Gluconacetobacter diazotrophicus PA1 5: one gene and its partner. The protein of the gene in region 1 interacts with the protein of each later gene in a pairwise test. Links are inferred from orthologs where the notes say so. Each region holds a gene or a part of one and is shown on either strand. Other genes may lie near its edges. The genes, in order: mrdA and GDI_RS06555.

Region 1 (11,097 bases):
TGGTGCTGGAGGACGGATTCTGGGTGCTGAACCGCACCGTGCCCCCGGTCGAGGCCGCGACGCGAATCGCCGAGGCCCTGCCCCCGCTGCTGCGCCGCTTTCCCTGGCCCAAATCCATGCGCTGGGGTGAAGGCAGCGGTTTCACCTGGGTGCGGCCGCTGCGCCGTATCCTGTGCCTGCTGGATGGCGAGACCGTCGCGTTTTCGCTGGCGGACGGCGAGGATGACGGCCACGGCCTGCGCGCCGATCGCCTGACCGAGGGCCACCGTTTCACCGCGCCGGGGGCCTTCGCCGTGACCGACGCCGCCGCGTGGCGCGACGGGCTGCGCGCGCGGCAGGTGCTGGTCGATGCGGCGGAACGGCGCGCGCTGATCGAAGAGGGCACGACCCGGTTGGCGGCCGAGGAAGGGCTGCGAATCGTCCCCGACCCCGGCCTGGTGGACGAGGTCGCGGGCCTGACGGAATGGCCGGTTCCCTTCCTGGGGCGCATCGACGAGACCTTCATGGACCTTCCGCGCGAGGTCATGCAGGTATCGATGCGCGTCAACCAGCGCTATTTCGCGCTGATCAACGATGACGGATCGGCGGCGCCGCGCTTCGCCTTCGTGGCCAACCTGCTGCCGGAGGATGGCGGCGCGCTGACCATCGCGGGCAACGAGCGCGTGCTGCGCGCCCGCTTCGCCGATGCACGCCATTTCTGGGACCTGGACCGCGCCCGCACCCTGGCCAGCCGGGTGGGCGCGCTGGACGCCATCACCTTCCACGCCGCCCTGGGCAGCCAGGGCGCGCGCGTGCAGCGCATCGTGCGACTGGCGGGGCTGCTGGCGCCGATGGTGGGGGCGGACCCGGCCCAGGCCGAACGCGCGGCCCTGCTGGCCAAGGCGGACCTGACCACCGGCATGGTGGGCGAATTCCCCGAACTGCAGGGAGTGATGGGCGCGTACTACGCCCGGCATGACGGCGAGGCCGATCCGGTCGCCACCGCCATTGCCGAACATTACATGCCGCGCGGCCAGAATGACGGCGTGCCCGCCGCGCCGGTGTCGATCGCGGTGGCGCTGGCCGACAAGATCGACAGCCTGGCCGCCTTCTTCGCGGCGGGCGAAAAGCCCGGCGGTTCGGGCGACCCCTACGCGCTACGCCGCGCCGCCCTGGGCGTGATCCGCATCATCCGCGAGAACGCGCTGCGCCTGGACCTGGTGAAGCTGTTCGTGCTGGCGGCCGAGGCCCTGCCCGAGACGCTGCGCGACGCGCCGGACCTGGCCCTGCTGCCGGGATTCGTGGCGGAGCGGCTGCGGGTCCAGTTGCGGGCCGAGGGGGCACGGCACGACATCCTGGCCGCGATTTCCAGCGGCAACGAGGATAGCGACATCACGCGCCTGCTGGCCCGCACCGACGCGCTGGCGGCGATGCTGGCCACCGATGACGGGCAGAACCTGCTGGCGGCGACCAGGCGGGCGGCGAACATCCTGCGAATCGAAGACCGCAAGGACGGACCGCATGACGGCGCACCGGACCCGACGCTGTACGAGCAGCCTGAGGAACGGGAGCTGGCCAACGCCCTGCTGGACGTCATCCCCGCCGTGGAAACTACGATCGCGGCGGAACGGTTCGAGGACGCGATGCGCGACGCGGCCCGGCTGCGCCCTGTGCTGGACCGATTCTTCGACGCCGTGACGGTCAATGCCGACCGGGCCGATCTGCGGGCCAACCGGCTGCGGCTGCTGGCGGAACTGCGCCGCATGACGGTGCTGATCGCGGATTTCAGCCAGATCTGAGGGGTAAGGACCTCGCGCCAGGAACAGTAGCTGCGCGGGGCGGCCGTTCCGCACCAGCAGGATGGCGTTCTGGCGGAAGCGCCGGGCGACTACCTGCCCGCGCGCCAGCGGCGGTGCGACGGCGAACAGCGGTTCGGACCAGCGGCCCAGCCGTCCTTCCCCGTGCGTGCAGGGTGACGCCCGGCAGGGACGCGGCCATATGGCGCATCGTCCGGTGGTTCCAGCCGTCCGGCCGGCGGCCGCCGCCGGGATTGCTGGCGCTTATGACGAGGATATCTCCCCGTCGCCACCATGCCCCGGCGTCGTCATCAGGGACCGGCCGGCGGCCGGTGCGGACCGACTGTCCGCCCGCGCGATACAGGCTGAGCCGATAGGCCCGTGCGGTGGCGGGATCGACCGGTCGCAGGCCGGTCATGACGGGTCCGACGCGGTCTCGCCGAACGTGGAATTGCGGTGCACCCAGGCCGACAGCAGCAGCCCGAACCCGAACATCACCGTCAGCATGGCCGAACCGCCGTACGAAATCAGCGGCAGCGGCACGCCGCCGACCGGAATCGTCCCCATCACCATCGACAGGTTGACCGCGCAATAGAGGAAGAAATTGGTCGCGATCCCCAGCCCCAGCAGGCGCCCGAACTGGTTGCGGCTGCGCAGGGCGATCAGCATCCCGCCCAGCACCATCAGCATCAGCAGCCCGATGACCACGATCCCGCCGACATAGCCCCATTCCTCGGCGATCATGGTGAAGATGAAGTCGGTCTGCTTTTCCGGCAGGAAGTTCAGTTGCCCCTGCGTGCCATGCAGGTAGCCCTGCCCCCACATCCCGCCCGACCCCAGCGCGATCTTCGACTGGATGATGTTATAGCCCGCGCCCAGCGGGTCGCTTTCGGGGTGCAGGAAGGTGGTGATCCGCGCCTTCTGGTAGTCATGCAGGTGGGCGTAGGCGAACTTGCCCAGCAACGGCAGCGGTGCCAGTAGCAGTACGATCTGCCACAGCCGCATCCCGGCGGCGAAGAAGATCGTGGCCCCCACCACGCCGATGATGACGGCGGTGCCCAGGTTGGGCTCCTTCAGCACCAGCCCCACCGGCAGCAGCACCATCAGCGCGGGCGGCAGCAGGTAGAGCGGATTGACCATCCTGCGGTAGCTGATGCGGTGGAACCACGTCGCCAGCACCAGCACCAGTGCGATCTTGGCCAGTTCCGAGGGCTGGACCTGCATCCCGCCGATGATCAGCCAGCGTTCCGCCCCCTTGCCGACATGGCCCATCCGCAGCACCGCGACCAGCAGCAGCAGCGATAGCCCGTAGAGCGGCCAGGCCAGGCGGACCAGAACGCGCGGGCTGGTCAGCGCGACGCAGATCATCATCACCATGCCGAAGGCGAAGCGGATGGTCTGCGGACCGGCGAACGGACGGGACGACCCGCCCGCCGCGGAATAGAGCGCGCCGTACCCCACCCCCGCCAGCACGCAGATCAGCAGCACGTACAGCCAGTTGACCTGCCACAGCTTGGCCAGGATGCGGAAATTGGGTTCGGCGCGCAGGAGGCGCTTCTGGAAATTCATGTGTCCCTCTCCGGCAGGGGTAACGCAGCCCACCGGCGACTATTCGATGTCGGCCACCACCTGGCCCGGCGGTTCCTTGCGGTTCGCCGGGTCGCGGGTCAGCGCATCGGTCATGATATCGCGGGCCAGCGGCGCCGCAACCGCGGCGCCCGCATTGCCGTGTTCCACCACCACCGAAACCGCATAGCGCGGCGCGTCATAGGGCGCATAGCAGATGAACAGGGCATGCGGGCGATATTCCCACGGCAGGGCGGAGGAATCGAAATGCCCGCTTTCGCGCAGGGCGCGCGACACGCGACGCACCTGCGCGGACCCGGTCTTGCCGGCCATCTGGACGCCTGGAATATCCAGGCGCGCCTTGGGCGCGGTGCCGTGTTCCTCGTTGATCACGGCGAACATGCCGGCGCGCAACTGCCCCAGGAACGGATCGGGCATGCCCAGCGCCGGCCAGTGCGTGGGGTCCGTGCCCTCCGCCAGCTTGCCCGCGACCGCGCGGACCAGATGCGGCTGCACCGCCCGCCCGCTGGCGATCCGCGATGCATAGGTGGCGAGTTGGAGCGGCGTGACCTGCACGAATCCCTGCCCGATGCCGCTGACGATCGTATCGCCGCCATTCCAGTGCTGGCCGTGCGCCCGCCGCCAGTCCGGGGTCGGGATCAATCCCTGGCGGGTGTGCGGCAGTTCGATATCCAGGTGCGTGCCCAGGCCGAACGCGTGCGACGCCGCGGCGATGGCGTCCATGCCGGTCCGCCGCGCGGCTTCGTAGAAGAACACGTCGCAGGAGAATTTCAGCCCGTCCTTCAGCGTCAGCGATCCGTGGCCGTAACGCGACCAGCAATGGAAGCGCGTGCCGCCCACATCCAGGTAGCCGGGACAGAAGATCCGGTCGGTCGGCGACAGCGTGCCGGCCTGCAGGGCCGCCATGGCCACGGCGGGCTTGAAGGTCGAGCCGGGGGGATAGACGCCCGCGACCGCCTTGTTGATCAGCGGCGTGCCCTGGTTGTTGGTCCATTCGACCCATTGCGCCTGGCTGACGCCGCTGTCGAACAGCGAGGGGTCGAAGGACGGGTTGCTGACCATGGCCAGCACCTCGCCATTGCGGCAATCCATCACCACGGCGCTGGCCGACTGGTCGGCGATGCGCCCCAGCACCGCCTGCTGCAGGCCCGAATCGATGGTCAGGGTGATTTCGTCGCCGGCCTGCCCATCATCGCGCGACAGTTCGGCCATGACGCGGCCGACGGCGTTGACCTCGATCTCCACCGCGCCCACCTGGCCGCGCAGCAAGGTATCCTGCGTCTGCTCGATTCCCGACCGGCCGATGCGCATTCCCGGCAGGGCCATCGTCGCGTCGGCCGTCACGTCCTTTTCGCCCGGCGGCGCGACATAGCCCACGACATGGGCCATCAGCGGCCCGAACGGATAGTTGCGGGTGGTCCCGACATCGATCAGCACGCCGGGCAGCGAGGGCGCATTCAGTTCGATCCGCGCCATGTCGTCCCACGACAGGAAGTCGTGCAGCATGATCGGGATGAAGCGCCGCTTGTGCCGCATCTCGCGCTCGATACGCGCGCGATCGCGGGCCTCGATGGGCACCAGGGCGGAAAACCGGTCCAGCGTGCCGGAGATGTCGCTGGTGTCCTCGGGCAGCAGCAGCGCGCGCCAGTTGACCTTGTTCGACGCCACGGCAATGCCGAACCGGTCGACCACCCGGCCGCGCGGCGGGGCGATCAGGCTGCGATTGACGCGGTTGTTTTCCGCCAGCTTGGCGTAATGGTCGCCGTCGAGCACCTGGAGTCCGTACAGCCGGTGCCCCAGCGCGCCCAGCGCCGCCATCTGCGCCCCCAGCACCACCAGCGCGCGCCGGGTGAAGACCCCGCGCGACGGATTCCCGGTATCGGGCCGCGACATCAGGCGGGTGGCGGTTTTCCTGCGCCGGATCATCCACCCATCCGCGTCAGGACAGAGAATACGTCATGAGTCGCGCGCAAGGGGGACGTCAGGCGCGGCCGGGATTGGCGATCGTGCGCGCCATGGCGGCGAAGACGGCATACAGCACCGGGAACACCCCCAGGCCCAGCGTCCACTGGAAGACGAACGCGCCGACCGGCATCACCCGCAGCGACAGCGCGGACACCAGCGTCCATTGCAGGACCGTCCCCCCCAGCGACACGCCGCCGAACACCAGCCACAGCAGCAGCCCGTGGATGCGCGCGAATCCGTACCGCGCCGACATCCCCACGCCGTGGACGATCAGCAGCACCAGCAGCATCACGCCCGGCGGCCCGAATCCCAGCAGATCGACCAGCAGCCCCAGCAGGAACACCAGCGGCGAGGACATCGAGGCCGGGCGGAAGATGGTCCAGAAGAAGACCGAGGACAGCACCACCCCCGGCAGCAGCTCCGCCTGCCCCGGCAGGTTGAACGGCGCGGACAGCAGCAGGATGGCCAGGCCCGTCAGCGCGCCGGGCAGGCCGCGCCGCGACAGCACGTCCAGCCGGCGCCACAGGCTGGCACGGGGCTGGATGCCCGGCTGAAGCGCAGGTGACTGGTCGGGCGTCATCCATGCACACTCTCATCCACGACCAAGTGGGGATTGGAAGGGAACCGAAAGGATACTGCCGGGCCGCAGCAGGGGAACCCGCCCCGGGGCATCCGGCGCGACCACGGCGGACCGCCCGTAATCGAAGACGCGGACAATGTCGAGATGCTCCAGCGACGCGGCCGGAACGATGACCGGCTGGCCGGCGCGCGGGTAGTGAACCCGCCCGACGGGCAGCCCCGGGGGCAGTGAATCAATCTCGCCATTGGTGACGACGCGTTCTCCCTCGATCGGGGGGGTATCCTGGGGATAGTAGATCAGGCGCGGCGTGCCCGAATTGTCCCCCGCCATTATAGCGGCCCCATGGCTGACTTCCAGCGTCACCGGAATCCGGCTGGACGCATCCGTTACCAGCAGCACCCGCACCGAGCGCGCGCCGACCTCGGTCACGCGGCCGACCAGACCCGACGCGTCCAGCACGATTTCGTCCTTGTGAATACCGGCATCGACATTGGCGGCCACCAGTACGCTACGCGCATACAGCCCGCTGGTATCGCGGACCACGCGCCCGGTGACAAACGAGGGCGCGGGATCGGGCATCCAGTGCAGGTTGGCCTTCAGCGCCGCGTTTTCATCCGCCAGGGCGGCGGCAACGTCGTACCAATGGCGCAGATTGGCGTTTTCCAGGCGCAGGCGCTGATTTTCGGCCTCCATCCGGCCCATGTCGCGCATGCGGCCGAACAGACCGTGAAACTTTTCCTGGGGCCAGACGATCAATCCATAAGCCGGAGCCAGAATGTCGGCCACGCTCATGCGCACGCGTTCGGTCAGGCCCCGGTCGGCCTGGCCCAGCAGCATGATGCCGACCGCCGCGACGATCAGCAGCGGCAGGACCAGCCGGTCCAGCGCCTGGCGGAGGGGGATGGACAACGGAATCATGACGACACCCCCGCGATTCGCAGGTGTCCCTGTCCGTTTCTACAGCCGCCCCGCCGGACGTTCATCGCCCCGGCCCCCTTGCCTGTCCCTGCGCGGGCCGGCCACCGCCTGGCCGAACCGCCTGTTTTCGCCTGCCGTCAGTACATGCTGGTCAGGACATTCTTCAAACGTTTCATTTCTTCGAGGGCGCGTCCAGTCCCCAGCGCCACGCAGGACAATGCGTCCTCGCCCACCGTCACCGGCAGGCCGGTCGCGCGGCGCAGTACCTCGTCCAGCCGATAGAGCAGCGCGCCGCCGCCGGTCAGCACGATTCCCTTGTCCACGATGTCGGCGGCCAGTTCTGGGGGCGTGTTTTCCAGCGCGGTGGTCACCGCGTCCACGATCTGGCTGACCGGCTCGGCCAGGCTCTCGGCGATCTGCGCCTGCGACACCACGACCTCGCGCGGGACGCCGTTGATCAGGTCGCGTCCCTTGACCTCGCGCCAGCCGCCGTAATCTTCCAGGTCGTCGGGCGGCAGGGCCGATCCCAGTTCGATCTTGATCCGCTCGGCCGAGCTTTCACCGATCAGCAGGTTATGGTTACGCCGGATATACGAGATGATGGCCTCGTCCATCTTGTCGCCGCCGACCCGGGCCGAGCGCGCATAGACGATACCGCCCAGCGAAATCACCGCGACCTCGGTCGTACCGCCGCCGATATCGACGATCATGCTGCCCGACGGCTCGGTGACCGGCAGGCCGGCGCCGATCGCCGCCGCCATCGGCTCCTCGATCAGGAAGACCTTGCGCGCGCCCGCGCTCTCGGCGCTTTCCTGGATCGCCCGGCGCTCGACGGCGGTCGAGCCGGAGGGCACGCAGACGATGATCAGCGGGCTGGCGAACATCCGCCGGTTATGCACCTTGCGGATGAAATGCTTGATCATTTCCTCCGCGACCTCGAAATCGGCGATGACGCCATCGCGCAGGGGGCGGATGGCGGTGATGTTGCCGGGCGTGCGCCCGACCATCTGCTTGGCTTCCTCGCCCACCGCCAGCACCATCTTCTTGCCGCGTACCTCGGCGATGGCGACCACCGAGGGTTCATTCAGGACGACGCCACGCCCCTTGACATAGACAAGGGTATTGGCCGTGCCGAGGTCGATGGCCATGTCGGCCGACAAGAGACCCAGCAGACGAGCAAACATCCAGAACTCCCGACAACAAGCACGACTATGGCAGATCATCCCGGCCGGGGTTGCGCGACGTGCCGACAGCCACACGTCGCCTCGCACACAAGCCCACAGGATCAGGCCGTGGGCTTACCGGGGCTGGAAGAGACGGGCAAGGGCCACGGACATTAAATCGTGCATTTCCATGCCGCCCCGCCGATCCCGCTTCCCGCTGGCATGAAAACTTTTCCATCCCCTGCCGGAATGCCCGGCCGCTTCCCATATCTGCGGCGTGGCGCGGCGGCGCGGCGGCATGCCTTTTTTTCGCCACCGAACCGCCCTTCCGCATCCATCAGCCGCACCGAGAATGGCGGCCAGACGGTGACAAGGAAGACGATCATGAAGATCCGCATGCATGCCCCCACCTCCACGCAGACCCGCCATCGAACCCTCGTTCGAAGCGCCCTGGCAGGGGCGGGACTGCTGGCCCTCGCGGGGTGCGGCAATCCCTATGACCCCGGCGCGCGCGCCGGCACCGGCGCCCTGATCGGCGCGGGCGGCGGGGCGGCCATCGGCGGCCTGGCCGGCGGCGGCGGCGGCGCGGCCATCGGCGCGCTGACCGGCGGTGCCGTGGGCGCCGCGACGGGGGCCGCGACCACGCCGCCCCCGCCCCGGCGCGGCTACTGACACGCGGCTACTACAGACAGGATTATCGAGAGATGGTACATAACTGAGCGTAATCATGTATAAAAGAGAGGCAGTACTAAATGAGCCTTGTCCGGGCGGTTATACAACGGTTATTGAGGACGGACCGACGAAAAAAAGCGGGGCACCCGAAGGATGCCCCGCCCGTCATGATACCGGCCGTCCGGTGCCGGTCAGGCCGTCATGGCTTCGGGTTCGGCGCGGGTACGCTTGACCAGCAGCTTGTTCAGCGCATGAACGTAGGCCCGCACGGCCGACACCAGCGTGTCGCTGTCCGCGCCCTGGCCGTCCACCAGCTTGCCATCTTCCTCCAGCCGCACGGTGGTGCGCGCCTGCGCGTCGCTGCCCTCGGTCACCGCGCCGACCGAATAGAGCTGCAGCGTCGCCTCGTGCGGGAAGATCTCGCGGACCGCGTTGAACGCCGCATCGACGGGCCCCTGGCCAGTCACGGTGGCGCTGCGCGCCTCGCCGTCGACCTCCAGCGCCAGGTCGGCGCGCGCCGGACGGCGAGACCCGGCCTCGATATCCAGCGAGACGAAGCGGATGCGGGCATGGTCGCGGGCCTCGTCATCGACCAGGGCGACCAGGTCCTCGTCGTAGACGACCTTCTTGCGGTCGGCCAGGTCCTTGAACCGCGCGAACGCATCATTCAGATGCGCCTCGTCCATCTCGCCGTATCCCATGGCCTTCAGCTTGTCGCGAAAGGCGGCGCGGCCGGAATGCTTGCCCAGGACCAGCGACGACCGGGTCCAGCCCACGCTCTCGGGCGTCATGATCTCGTAGGTCGCGGCATTCTTCAGCACGCCGTCCTGGTGGATGCCGCTTTCATGCGCGAAGGCGTTGCGGCCGACGATCGCCTTGTTGGGCTGGACGTCGAACCCGGTGATCGTCGCCAGCATCCGCGACGTCCGCAGCAGGTTCTGCGTCTTGATGCCGGTGCTGTACGGCAGCACGTCCTGGCGGGTGCGCAGCGCCATGACGATCTCTTCCAGCGCCGCGTTGCCCGCGCGCTCGCCGATGCCGTTGATCGTGCATTCGATCTGCCGGGCGCCGGCGGACAGCGAGGCGATGGTGTTGGCCACCCCCAGCCCCAGGTCGTTGTGGTTATGGGCCGAGAAGATCACGGTATCCGCTCCCGGCACGCGGGCCAGCAGGTCGGCGAAGATGCGGGCCATGTCCTCGGGCGTCGCATAGCCGACGGTATCGGGGATGTTGATCGTGGTGGCGCCGGCCTTGATCGCGGCCTCGACGCACCGGCACAGGAAATCCGGGTCGGTGCGCGACCCGTCCTCGGCCGACCATTCCACGTCGTCGGTGAACTGCCGCGCCGCCTGGTTGCCGGCGGTGATCAGCTCCAGCACCGTCTCGGGCTCCATCCGCAGCTTGTATTTCATGTGCAGCGGCGAGGTGGAGATGAAGTTGTGGATGCGTCCCCGCGCGGCCGGGCGAATGGCCTCGCCGGCGCTGGCGATGTCGTTCCGCCCGCCGCTGCGGGCCAGGGCGCAGATCACGGGGGCACGAATGTGCGAGGCTATCTGGTGCACGCTGTCGAAATCGCCCTTCGACGCCACGGGGAATCCCGCCTCGATCACATCGACGCCCAGTTCCGCCAGCGCCTCGGCCATGCGGAGCTTTTCGGCCAGGTTCATCGAGAAGCCGGGCGATTGTTCGCCGTCACGCAGGGTCGTGTCGAAAATGATGACACGATCATTGTCGATGCGGCCGAAGGACGGATGGTCGATAGTCATGAATTACCTCGGATTGATCCGGATGTTCGCCTTTGAACGCCGTGCGGGCGTTCCTGCCTTGCATGCGGGATGGCTCCCGCAACTTCCCCTGGGCGTACCGGCGTCCTGCCGGCCCTGAACGCTCAGGGGCAGATAAGTCGAAGGCTGAGGAGAAGGGCGTCCCGGCCGCAGGCACGCGACAGGGCCGGCGCCACTGCGCCCGACAAGCCTGCCGTCATGATCGTTGCGGAATCCATGGCCGGCACCATACAGGCCGATCCGCCGATTGCAACAGAAAAGGCCCGTCCATCCGTATCCGGCGGATTACAGGCCGAACGCGTCGCGGATACTGTGCGCCGACTGTCCGGGCGTCATGCGAACCGTGTCCAGTTCCAGGTCGTACGCCATGCCGCGATGCACCCGATCATACTGCCAGCGCGCCAGGCCGATCCGCCGATCACCCCGCGCGCGCTCCCGCGCTTCCAAAATCGCCAGCGGCGCAAACAGCCCGACCAGATGCACGACGCAGCCCGCCAGCAGCGCCCGATAGTCGCGCGCGTCGGCCGCATCCAGCATCACGTCGTCCACGATCAGGTCGTTCCCCTGCCCCGCCATGGCGGCCACGGCATGGCGCATACCGCGCATCGCCCGTGCCATCACCGCCCCGCCGCGAATGGCGATCGAGGGATGCC
Region 2 (11,523 bases), 1.0 Mb from region 1 along the record:
GGCCGGAACCGGGTCACGCCGTCCGTCAGTCCGAGTGCGGCTGCTCGGTAATGAAATCCACGTGGTAGATCCCGGCCTCCTGGCAGGTCGCGATCGCCCGTCCCACGGATTCGTACCGCGCCTTGGCGTCGCCGCGGATCTGGATCTGCGGCTGCGGCTTGATGACGGCCACCTTTTCCAGCCTGTCCAGAAGGTCGGCGCGGCTTTTGACCGCGACTTCGTTCCAGTAGATCTGGCCGTTTTCCGTCACCGCCAGGACCACGTTTCCGGGCCTGGTCTGGGTGGGCTGGTTGGCGTCCTTGGGCAGGGTCACCTTGATGGTATGCGTTGCGACCGGGATGGTGATCAGGAAGATGATCAGCAGCACCAGCATGACGTCGACAAGCGGAGTGGTGTTGATGGCGGACACCACCTCGTCTTCATCGCCGCCGCCTCCGACTTGCATCGCCATGTTCAGGCAACCCGGTTGGAGGTCGTCGTGGTGGTCGGCGAGTCATCGGGGCGCACCACGATGTCCGGCGTCACGCCGTGACGGAAGCCACCCAGCAGGATCGACTGCAGGTCGGCGGCGAAGTTGCGGACCTTGTCCATCGCGCCCTTGTTGCGGCGAACCAGCAGGTTGTAGCCCAGCACGGCCGGAACGGCGGTGCCCAGACCGATGGCGGTCATGATCAGCGATTCACCGACCGGGCCGGCAACCTTGTCGATCGACGCCTGGCCGGCGATGCCGATGGCGGTCAGGGCGTGATAGATACCCCAGACGGTGCCGAACAGACCGACGAACGGCGAGGTGGAACCGACGGTGCCCAGGAAGGCCAGGCCGCCCTGCAGGCGCGACTGGATGGTATCGACCGCGCGCTGGATGGACATGGACGTCCAGCTATGCAGGTCGATCGATTCCTGCATCGTGCCCTCATGATGCTCGGCCGCGACGATGCCGGTATCGGCGATGTAGCGGAACGGCGAGGTCGGCTTCAGCGCCGCGGCGCCTTCCTGGATCGAGGACTTCGTCCAGAACACGCTCGAAGCCTCCTTGGCGGCCGAGAACATGCGGGCCTGTTCGAAGAACTTCGTGACCATGATGTACCACGTGCCCAGCGACATGGCGACCATGATCAGCAGAACGCCGCGCGCGATGATGTCGCCGTTCCGCCACAGGGCATCGAGGCCGTACGGGTTGCCGGCGGGCTTGGCCGCGGCGGCGTCTTCGGCCGGCGGGGTCACCGCGGGCGCGGCCGGCGCGGACGCGTCCGGAGCGGGGGTCGCGGCCGGAGCCGAGGCATCCGGGGCGGGAGCGCCGGCGGCCGGGGCAGCCGGAGCCGAAGCGTCGGGCGCGGCCGGAGCGGCGGCAGCCGGCGCACCCGGAGCGGGGGCGGCGGGAGCGGACGCGTCAGGAGCAGGAGCGGCGGCCGGAGCGGCGGACTGTGCATCCTGCGCGACCGCAATGACGGGCGACGAGACGCTCAGAACGGCCGCCAGGGCCGACGCGGCAACGACAGGAACACGGTGCAGTCTGGTCATGTACTCCAAATCCTTTGTGGTAGATGGCCCGTTTTCCGGAACCCCGGAGCCGTCGGGTTCACCCGGCCGGCTCCGGCAACTTCGGTAACCTTCAGTCGTTGCTGAGCCTGAAGGTAATCGTATACGGATGGTGGAATTCCTTGATGGGAACACCATTCTTGACCGCAGGCTGATACCTGGCGCGGCGGACGTAATCCAGCGCGGCCTGGGCGAATTCCTGCCCGCCCTGCACGCTGGTGACGGCACAGTTGGTCGTCTCGCCGGTCGCTTCCACGTCGCACAGCACGGTCACGCGTCCCTCGCGATTTTCCTCGAGCGCCTCCTCGGGATATTCGAGCTTGACGTTGTTCACCGGGCGCGCGCCCGCCAGATGATCCGGAACCGGCGGACCGACCGGCGCGTTTGGCGCGGGCGGCGCCACGCTGGCCGCGGGCGGCATCGGCTTGGGCGGCGGCGTGTGCGTCACCTGGCGGATCACCTGCTGCGGCGGCGGCTGGATCTGGATCTTCGGCGGCGGAATGTACGGCGGCGGCGGCTGCGTCATCACCGGCGGCGGCGGCGGCGGCGGGGGCGGCGGCGGCGGCTTGGGCTCGGTGATAATCTTGGTCTGGATGGGCGGGTGCAACTCCTGGACGATCTTCGCCCCGAGGCCGTTCATCAACGCCCAGATCAGAACCACGTGCAGGAGAACAACGACAGTAATCCCGACGATATGCTTCATCGGACTGCGTTGTTGTTCCGCGTAGTTCATGTCGAAACCTCCTTAACCTCTCGTCCGCGCCGGTTTCGGCACTCAAACCCACGACAAATCAGCACCACTGAGGCAGCTTCGGCTCCCGTCCCGGAAGACCGGGACCATGCATCGCGGCGCGGACCGCTGAGGCATTCAGGACACACGAAAACAGCATCGGAGACCCAACGATCCCCTGCGTTCCGACCTGGCCGGACAGCCATCGAAATGCCGCCAAGCCATTGAATTGGGCTATTGCCCCCCCCTCATGTCAAGCAAGATATTTACTCAATCCGAAACGAGCATTTTGTCATCACTGGCCTAAAAATTGGCCATATTAACCGCCTGTCATAAATGGCCAAAAACCGGCGATTTTTAAGCACGGGCCATCAATTCTGCCATTTTTCGCGCCGTGCCGCCTGTCTGTGCAGGGGCGATACGAAAACGGTGCCGGCCCGACCCACGGGCACCGGGAGCGCAATCTCGTGTAACGTGCGCGGCACCGTCCGGTTCGAATCCGCCCGGGATGCGCGTGCGGACGTGCCATAAAAAAGGCGGGGATGGCTCCGCCATCCCCGCCCCGATCCGGCGCGACCTCGCGGCATTGCTGCGGCACCGTTACTGGGCGGAAGCGCTCGCCTCCGACCGGGTGGCGCCCACCCGGGCGGCCAGGGCCGCGGCCATGAAGTCGTCCAGGTCGCCGTCCAGCACGGCGTCGGGATTGCCGCGCTCGACACTCGTACGCAGGTCCTTGACCAGCTGATAGGGCGCCAGGACGTAGGAACGGATCTGGTGTCCCCAGCCGATATCGGTCTTCGCCGCCTCGGTCTGCGCCGCCGCGGCCTCGCGCCGCTGCAGTTCCTGCTCGTACATCCGCGCCTTCAGCATCGTCATCGCCGTGGCGCGGTTGCGATGCTGCGAACGGTCGGTCTGGCAGGCGACGATGATCCCGGTGGGGATATGAGTGATGCGGATGGCCGATTCCGTCTTGTTGACGTGCTGGCCGCCGGCACCCGAGGCACGGAACGTATCGACCTTCAGGTCGGCTTCGTTGATCTCGATCTCGATCGAATCATCCACCACCGGATAGACCCAGACCGAGGCGAACGAGGTCTGTCGCCGCGCCGCCGCGTCGAAGGGCGAAATGCGCACCAGGCGATGCACTCCGGCCTCGGTCTTCAGCCAGCCATAGGCGTTGGGGCCGGTGACCTGGATCGTCGCCGATTTCAGCCCCGCCTGCTCGCCTTCCGAACTTTCCATCAGCGCGACCTTGTAACCGTGCTGCTCGGCCCAGCGGGTGTACATGCGCAGCAGCATTTCGGCCCAGTCCTGGGCTTCGGTCCCGCCGGCGCCGGCATTGACTTCCAGATAGCAGTCGTTGCTGTCGGCCTCGCCGGACAGCAGGCTTTCGGTCTCGCGGCGCTTGGCCTCCTCGGCCAGGGCGCGCAGCATCTGCACCGCGTCCTTCAGGACAGCGTCATCGCCCTCCATTTCGGCCAGTTCGACCAGGTCCAGCGTGTCGCGGACGTCGGCTTCCAGGCGCTGCACGCCCTCGACCTGCCCGGCCAGCAGGGTGCGCTCGCGCATCAGTTTCTGGGCGGTGTCGGGATCGTTCCACAGATCCGGATCCTCCGCCCGGTTGTTCAGTTCCGCGAGACGGCCAAGTGCGACATCCCAGTCAAAGATGCCTCCTCAGCAGCGCCACCGACTGCTTGATCTGTTCGTTGAGGGAATCGGTCTCGGCAGACATGAAACAGGTCTCCGTCAGGAAAAGGGGGCCCGCCGCAGCGGGCGCACGGCGTCAATACAGGCCGCCCATGCCGATGTCACCCCCGCCGGCAGGCGCCGCGGGGGGTCCGGACGGCCCCGCCTGCGGCGCGGGACCGGTGCCGGAACCCACGCCGGGCGCGCCGCCTTCGGGCGTGCCGACCGAGGGAGAGGCCGCCATGTCGCTTTCGGAGTCGGGCATGGTCTCGGCCCCGGTATCGGCGGCGGTCAGCGCGCCCGTCGCATTGGCGAACAGGTCGGAACTGATACCCGGCACCTGGTCCGGCTTGAACGCGTCCACCGCCATGCCCATGCCGGTGTCGTAGCGTGCCAGCGTGATCCCCTCGGGCACCGGGAAATCCAGCTTCGGCCGGTCGGCCAGCACCGCCTTCATCACCCGGTTCCATATCGGTCCGGCGATGGCGGCACCCGTTTCGGCCTTGCCCAGGGTCGCCGGCGTATCGAAGCCGACCCACACGACCGTCACGATTTCAGGCGAGAAGCCCGCGAACCAGGCATCGTTGAAGTTCTGGCTGGTGCCGGTCTTGCCCACGATGGGACGGTCGATGCCCGCCCCCGCCTGCACGCCGGTGCCGCGCAGGATCACATCGCGCATCATCGTGGTGATCTGGAACGCGCTGGCGGGCGAGACGACCTGCGGCCGGGTATCGATGATCGCGGGCCCGTCGGCCGGCACGGTGGGAAGCGCCGGAAGGGAGGCGGAAGCGGTGGGCGCCTGGGCAGGCGGGGCGGCGGGCGCGGCCTGCAGATCCATGCCCGTGGGCCGCCACAGCACGTGGCCGTCGCGATCCTGCACGTCGTCGATCAGGCTGGGCGTGACCAGACGGCCGCCGGAGGCTATGGTGGCATAGGCCCCGGCCTCGCGCAGCACGGTGGTTTCCACCGCGCCCAGGGCGGCGGGCAGGACATGCGGCATGGCATCGACCAGATGCAGGTTGGCGGCCATGGCCGCCACCGACTTCATGCCGATATGGGCCGCCAGGCGGATCGTCACCAGGTTGCGCGATTCCCGCAGCGCGTCATGCAGCGTGGTGGGGCCCCAGAAATCCTTTTCGTAATTGTTCGGGTGCCAGGTTCCGTAGGACACCGGCGAATCGTCGAATTTCTGCGACGGCGAAATCCCCTGTTCCATCGCCGTCAGGTAGACGAACGGCTTGAAGGACGATCCGGGCTGGCGGAACGCCTGGGTCGCGCGGTTGAACTGCGACTGGGCGAACGACCAGCCGCCGACCATGGCCAGCACGCGGCCGGTGCGCACGTCCATCGTGACCAGCGCACCTTCGACGCGGGGGATCTGCCGCAGCGCGGCGCCGCCGCCCGTGGCCTGGGGTTCGATCATGACCAGGTCGCCCGCGCGCGGCAGGCGCCAGCGCCGCATCCACGCCATGTCACGCGCCAGCAGCCGTCCGGTGTGCGGCACGCCGTGCGAGGCCGGCCCTTCCAGCCATCCGACCTCGCCCGTCGTGGGGGACAGGACCACGCCCAGGCGCCAGGATTCCAGCATGCCGGCGGGCTTCGCCACCGCCGCCAGCGCGGGCTGCCATGCGTCGGGCACGCTCGCGGCGGCCGTAACGCCGTCCAGATGGCCGACCGGCCCGCGCCAGCCGCCATGGTCGTGGTCATAGGCCATCAGCCCGTCACGCACCGCGCCGGTCGCGATCTGCTGCAGATGGGGGTCGAGGCTGGTATGGACCAGCAGGCCGCCCTGCATGGTGGTGTCCAGCCCGTAGCGTTCGATCAGCGCGCGCCGCACGTCCTCGGCGAACCATTCGGACCCGGGGACCGGGCCGGGGCGGACGAAGGCCTGCGGCACCAGCGGCTCGGCCTGCGCCATGCGGGCCTCGTCCTCGGTGATGGCGCCCAGTTCGGCCATGCGCTGCAGCACCCAGTCGCGCCGCCCGCGCGCCGCCTCGGGAAAGCGATAGGGGTTGTAGTTGGTCGGCGATTTGGGCAGCGCGCCGAGGAACGCGGCCTCGGCATTGTCCAGCTGGTCCAGCGGCTTGTTGAAATAGGTCTGCGCGGCGGCGGCGACGCCATAGGCACCCGCGCCCAGATAGATCTCGTTCAGGTAGATTTCGAGGATCCTGTCCTTCGGCAGGGTCTGCTCGATCCGGATTGCCAGCAGGGCCTCCTTGGCCTTGCGTTGCAGCGACACGGCGTTGGTGCCCAGCAGCATGATGCGCGCCACCTGCTGGGTGATCGTCGAGGCGCCCAGCGGCCGATGGCCCTTCTGCATGGTCAGGTCGGTCAGGCCCGCGCGGATGATCGCGAACGGATCGACGCCGCCATGGGTATAGAATTTCTGGTCCTCGGCCGCGATGATGGCGTTCTTCACCCGGTCGGGAATGGCGCTGTAGGGCACGAAGACGCGCCGTTCCGCCGCCAGTTCGGCCATCACGCGGTCGTCGCCGGAATAAAGCCGGCTCATGACCGGGGGCTGGTAGGTCCGCAGGCCGTCCACCGTCGGCAGGTCGGACACCAGTTGTTCGTATTTCGTCCATGCGACCAGGCCGCCGGCGGCCGTCGCCAGTATCAGCAGCGCCATCCCGCCCCCGGCGATGCGACGCACCAGGCGAAAGCGCGGCCGGCGCGGGCCGCCCCCCGGACCGGTCAGGCCGAAGCCGCCGGTACGGCCCGGGGGCGCCCCGCCGTCCGACGGGCCGTTCCCGCCCACGCGCGAGGTGACGAGCATCCGGCCGTCGCGGTCCGATCCGTTAGGAAAAATCATCCGGGGTCCAACAGGCGAGGTCCAAGGGAGCAATGTCCAGCACAAGAGGGTCCATCACGATAGGCGGTGTCCTAGCATTGTCGCGCGCCCGCGTCTCGTCCCGCGCTCAGGAACCCGACAGCCGGTGCCATTCCTCGCGCCCTTCCCTGTCCAGTTGCGCGAACGTGGCGTCGTCCAGCACCAGCCCGGCGGCGGCGGTGTTTTCATCCACATGGTCGGGGCTGCCGGTGCCGGGGATCGGCAGCATGACCGGAGCGCGGCGCAGCAGCCAGGCCAGCGCCACCTGCCCCGGCGTGGCTTGCAGGTCGGCCGCCGTCCGGGCCAGCGCGGTATGGCCCTGCGTCAGCCCGCCCGCCGCCAGCGGCGCCCAGGGAATGAAGCCGATCCCGTGCGCGATGCAGTATTCCAGCACGTCCTCGGACGCGCGGTTCACCAGGTTGTAGCGGTTCTGCACCGTGGCGACCGGGAAGAAGCGCGCCGCGCGTTCGATCATGTCCACCGAGACCTCGGACAGGCCGACATGGCGGATCAGCCCTTCCTGGCGCATCGCGGCGATCACCTCGAACTGCGCCTCGGGCGGGCAGTCGGGCCCCACGCGATGCAACTGCCACAGGTCGATCCGCGCCACGCCCAGGCGGCGCATGCTCATCAGCACACACTGGCGCAGGTAATTGGGGTTGCCGACCGGGCGCCAGATATCGGGACCATGCCGCGTGTGGCCGCCCTTGGTCGCGATCGTCAGCCCATCATAGGGATGCAGCGCGGCGCGGATCAGGTCCTCGCTGACACAAGAGCCGTAGCTGTCGGCGGTGTCGATCAGCGTGACGCCGCACGCCGCCGCGCGCCGCAGGGTGGCCAGGGAACGATCGCGGTCCGGCGGGTCGCCCCAGATGCCGCGCCCGGTGATGCGCATGGCGCCGAAACCCATCCGGGCGACCGGGATGTCACCGCCGATGGAGAAGAGTCCCGCCTGGCGGGCGTCTGGGTGGGACATTCGGGCCTCCTGCATGAAGAAGATTTCTTCTTTCTTCAAAAAAGAACGAAACAATATGGCACTGGCGAGGCAGTCACCCCAGCATCCGGCCGATAACCCGCGCGGTGTAATCCACCACCGGGATAATGCGGCCATAATTGATGCGCGTCGGCCCGATCACGCCGATCGCACCCACGATGCGGTTGCTGTCGGTCCGCGCCGGGGCCACCACCGCCGACATGCCCGACAGGCCGAACACGCCGCTTTCGGCCCCGATGAAGATCCGCACCCCCTCGGATTCCTGCGCCAGGTCCAGCAGGCGCAGCATCGTTTCCTGCGTTTCTAGCCGTTCGAACAGCATCTGGATGGTGGACAGGCGCTCGATCTCCGTCACGTCGGCCAGCAGCCGCGCCTGGCCGCGCACGAACAGCGTGCCGCCGCGATCCAGCTCGCTCCACGTCGCCAGGCCGCTGGCCACCACTTCGGCCGTCAGATGATGCAGTTCATTGCGATTGGCGGCCATGTTGGCGCTGACATGCTCGCGCAGGCCCTCCAGCGTGCGACCGGTCAGGTGGGCATTCAGGTAGTTCCCCGCCTCGACCAGAGCCGAGGGCGGCAGGCCGATCGGGGTTTCGATCACCCGGTTTTCCACCTGCCCGTCCGCCCCCACCAGGATGACCAGCGCGCGGCGCGGCCCTAGGGCCACGAATTCGATATGCTTCACCGCACCGTCGCTCTTGGGCGCCAGGACCAGACCCGCCGCCGAGGACAGGCCCGAGAGCATAGACGAGGCCTCGGACAGCATGTCCTGCAGCGACCGGCCGCGCATTTCCAGCGAGCGGGTGATCGTCTCGCGCTCGTCCTCGGTCAGGCTGCCGAACTGCAGCAGGCCGTCGACGAACAGCCGCACGCCCTTTTCGGTGGGCAGGCGGCCGGCCGAGGCGTGGGGCGAAAACAGCAGTCCGGCCTCGGTCAGGTCCGCCATGACGTTGCGGATCGTGGCCGGGGACAGCGACAGCGGCAGGCGGCGCGAGAGCGTGCGCGAGCCGACCGGTTCGCCGGTTTCCACGTACTGTTCGACGATTTCACGCAGGATCGCCGCGGATCTTGCGTCCAGCCCGGGCGGCAGGGCAGGACGGGGGGACAGCGTGGCGGGGTCCATCGGCCTTGGTTCCTCCCTGTTCGACCGGCCAGGAAACGCCAGCCCGAAAAAACGACCAGCCTAAATCTGGAACCGGAAGCGGGCCATGACAAGCACGGGACTGGAAATCCGTTCCCCGCTCGGGCTATGCCCGGCCCCTCGGCCTGCCGATCGGAGTACCGCCTTCATGACCACCCGCCCCTCGGGCCGCGCACCTGATGCGCTGCGCGCCATTTCCATCGAACCGGGCTTCGCCCACCATGCCGAGGGTTCGGCCCTGATCCGCATGGGCGGGACCGAGGTGCTGTGCGCCGCCACCGTCGAAAGCCGGGTGCCGCCGTTCCTGCGCGGCCAGGGCAAGGGCTGGGTGACGGCCGAATACGGCATGCTGCCCCGCGCCACCCATACCCGTGGCGGCCGCGAGGCCGCGAAGGGCAAGCAGTCGGGCCGCACCCAGGAAATCCAGCGCCTGATCGGCCGCTCGCTGCGTGCCGTCGTCGATCTGGAGGCGCTGGGCGAGATGTCGATCACCGTCGATTGCGACGTGCTGAACGCCGATGGCGGTACCCGCTGCGCGTCGATCACCGGCGCCTGGGTCGCATTGCGCCTGGCGCTGGAAACCCTGGTGCGCAACCGCGTGCTGGCCCGCCTGCCGCTGACGGCGCAGGTCGCCGCCGTATCCTGCGGCCTGACCGGGGCCGGCGCGGTGCTGGACCTGGATTATGACGAGGACAGCGCCGCCGCCGCCGACGCCAACTTCGTGCTGACCGAAACCGGCGGCATCGTCGAAATCCAGGCGACCGCCGAACACGCCCCGTTCGCGCAGGACCAGTTCGACACGCTGCTGCGTCTGGCGCGAACCGGCACCGCGCAGCTTTTCATCGCCCAGCGCCAGGCCGTGGACGCCGCCCTGACCGCGCGGACCGCACCGTGAGCGGGCAGGCGACACGCCGCCTGGCGCGCGGCGACCGGCTGGTCCTGGCCAGCCACAATGCGGGAAAGCTGGTGGAATTTTCCGCCCTGCTGGACGGATACGGCATCACCGTCCTCTCGGCCGGCCAGCTCGGCCTGCCCGAACCCGAGGAAACCGCCGAGACCTTCGTCGGCAATGCGGCCCTGAAGGCCCATGCCGCGGCGCAGGCCAGCGGCCTGCCGGCGCTGGCGGATGATTCCGGCCTGTGCGTCGCGGCCCTGGGCGGCGCGCCCGGGATCTATTCCGCCCGCTGGGCCGGACCGGAGAAGGATTTTCCGGGCGCCATGGCCCGTATCCACGAGGGCATCGGCGACGATCCCGACCGGTCGGCCTGGTTCGTCTCGGTGCTGTGCCTGGCCTGGCCCGACGGCACGATCCGCAGCTTCGAGGGCCGGATCGACGGCCGGATCACCTGGCCGCCGCGGGGCACCCACGGCCACGGCTACGACCCGGTCTTCACCCCCGAGGGCCGCGACCGGACCTTCGCCGAAATGCCCGAGGCCGAGAAAAACACCATCAGCCACCGCGCCCGGGCCTTCGCCCTGTTCCGTGACGCCTGCCTGCCCGGGGACTGAATACGCATCCACCGTACCCCCGGCGGGATCGTCCCGCCGGCACGCGCGACCGCACCCGGTTCGATACGGCACGCCGAGCCTCATTGAAGGACATCCGATGGGCAGCACATCACGCGGTGCAGGCAACCTGCACGACGCACGACGCCGGCAGGTGGTCCTGTCGGATTTCGTCGTCTCAGACAGTCTTTATGCCCCCTCGCTGCGGATCGCCCGGCACGATCACGAACTGGCCAGCCTGTGTCTTGTCCTGAGTGGCGGCTATCAGGAAGTTTTCGGGCAGCGCGCCCGCACGGCGACCCCCGGCATGCTGATCGTTCACCCGCCGGGCGAGCATCACGCCGACCGGCACGCACCATCTCCCACACGGATCCTGACTATCGAAATCGCCGCACACGCGCTCGATCATTACCGGCAGGGAACAGGATTGTTCAGCGACGCCATGGATCGCCATGATCCGGGCATTGTCGGACTGGGCATGCGGCTTGCCCGTGCCATCCGCGACAAGTCCACAAAGGACGCATGCGAAACGGAAAGCATCGTATCCGACATACTGGATCACGCCTGTCTATCGGTTCAGGCCGACGCGCGCGGCGCGAAATGGCTTCTGGCCGTCAGGGATTATCTTCACGCCCATCCGGGCCGCCAGACCTCGATGCGGGAACTCGCCGCCCTGGCGAACGTGCATCCCATTCATCTGGCGCGCGCCTTTCGCACCATATTCGGCTGTAGCATCGGCCGCTACATGCGCCGGCTGCGCGTCGGAGTGGCCTTGTCCCTTCTGCACGACGGCGAGTCCGGCCTGGCGGATGTCGCCGACCTGGCCGGTTTCAGTGACCAGAGCCATATGACCCGTCTGGTCAAGGCGTCGACGGGACAATCGCCCGGTAGATTGCGCGGGGACCGAATGTTCTGACCGTCGCGCACGCGGGCCGGTGGAATGTTTGTCCTGTTCAAGACGCCTGCCCGCGGATCGCGTTATCTGCGCCCCATGATCCGATATTCCCTTCCTGCCGCCATCCTGCTGTCCGTCGCGTTTTCAACGCCGATCGCGATCGCGTCGGACCCGTTGGACACCAGCGACCCCGCCATCGGCA

What was found.
Region 2: the proteins of mrdA (region 1) and GDI_RS06555 interact in binary tests that used the Escherichia coli proteins (3 or more experiments, as listed by UniProt). The link is inferred for Gluconacetobacter diazotrophicus PA1 5 from one-to-one orthologs.

The regions. Positions count from the first base shown.
Region 1 is NC_010125.1:2,398,097-2,409,193, forward strand. What follows is about bases 2,837-5,702. They hold mrdA (penicillin-binding protein 2), read right to left. Parts: upstream 5,289-5,702; coding sequence 3,384-5,288; downstream 2,837-3,383. Other genes in these bases: rodA (rod shape-determining protein RodA), read right to left, coding at 2,837-3,344; GDI_RS11155 (hypothetical protein), read right to left, coding at 5,344-5,702. In the rest of the region: glyS (glycine--tRNA ligase subunit beta), read left to right, coding at 1-1,778; more of rodA, read right to left, coding at 2,190-2,836; more of GDI_RS11155, read right to left, coding at 5,703-5,907; rod shape-determining protein MreC, read right to left, coding at 5,920-6,825; GDI_RS11165 (rod shape-determining protein), read right to left, coding at 6,963-8,009; GDI_RS11170 (hypothetical protein), read left to right, coding at 8,373-8,660; GDI_RS11175 (2-isopropylmalate synthase), read right to left, coding at 8,852-10,426; GDI_RS11180 (chloramphenicol phosphotransferase CPT family protein), read right to left, coding at 10,730-11,097. UniProt on the Escherichia coli protein: Catalyzes cross-linking of the peptidoglycan cell wall. Responsible for the determination of the rod shape of the cell. Is probably required for lateral peptidoglycan synthesis and maintenance of the correct diameter during lateral and centripetal growth.
Region 2 is NC_010125.1:1,380,210-1,391,732, reverse strand. What follows is about bases 3,853-7,144. They hold GDI_RS06555 (penicillin-binding protein 1A), read right to left. Parts: upstream 6,768-7,144; coding sequence 4,053-6,767; downstream 3,853-4,052. Other genes in these bases: GDI_RS06550 (aldo/keto reductase), read right to left, coding at 6,874-7,144. In the rest of the region: GDI_RS06575 (ExbD/TolR family protein), read right to left, coding at 26-451; GDI_RS06570 (MotA/TolQ/ExbB proton channel family protein), read right to left, coding at 454-1,521; GDI_RS06565 (energy transducer TonB), read right to left, coding at 1,613-2,272; more of GDI_RS06550, read right to left, coding at 7,145-7,761; heat-inducible transcriptional repressor HrcA, read right to left, coding at 7,835-8,902; rph (ribonuclease PH), read left to right, coding at 9,069-9,815; rdgB (RdgB/HAM1 family non-canonical purine NTP pyrophosphatase), read left to right, coding at 9,812-10,429; GDI_RS06530 (helix-turn-helix transcriptional regulator), read left to right, coding at 10,527-11,342. UniProt on the Escherichia coli protein: Cell wall formation. Synthesis of cross-linked peptidoglycan from the lipid intermediates.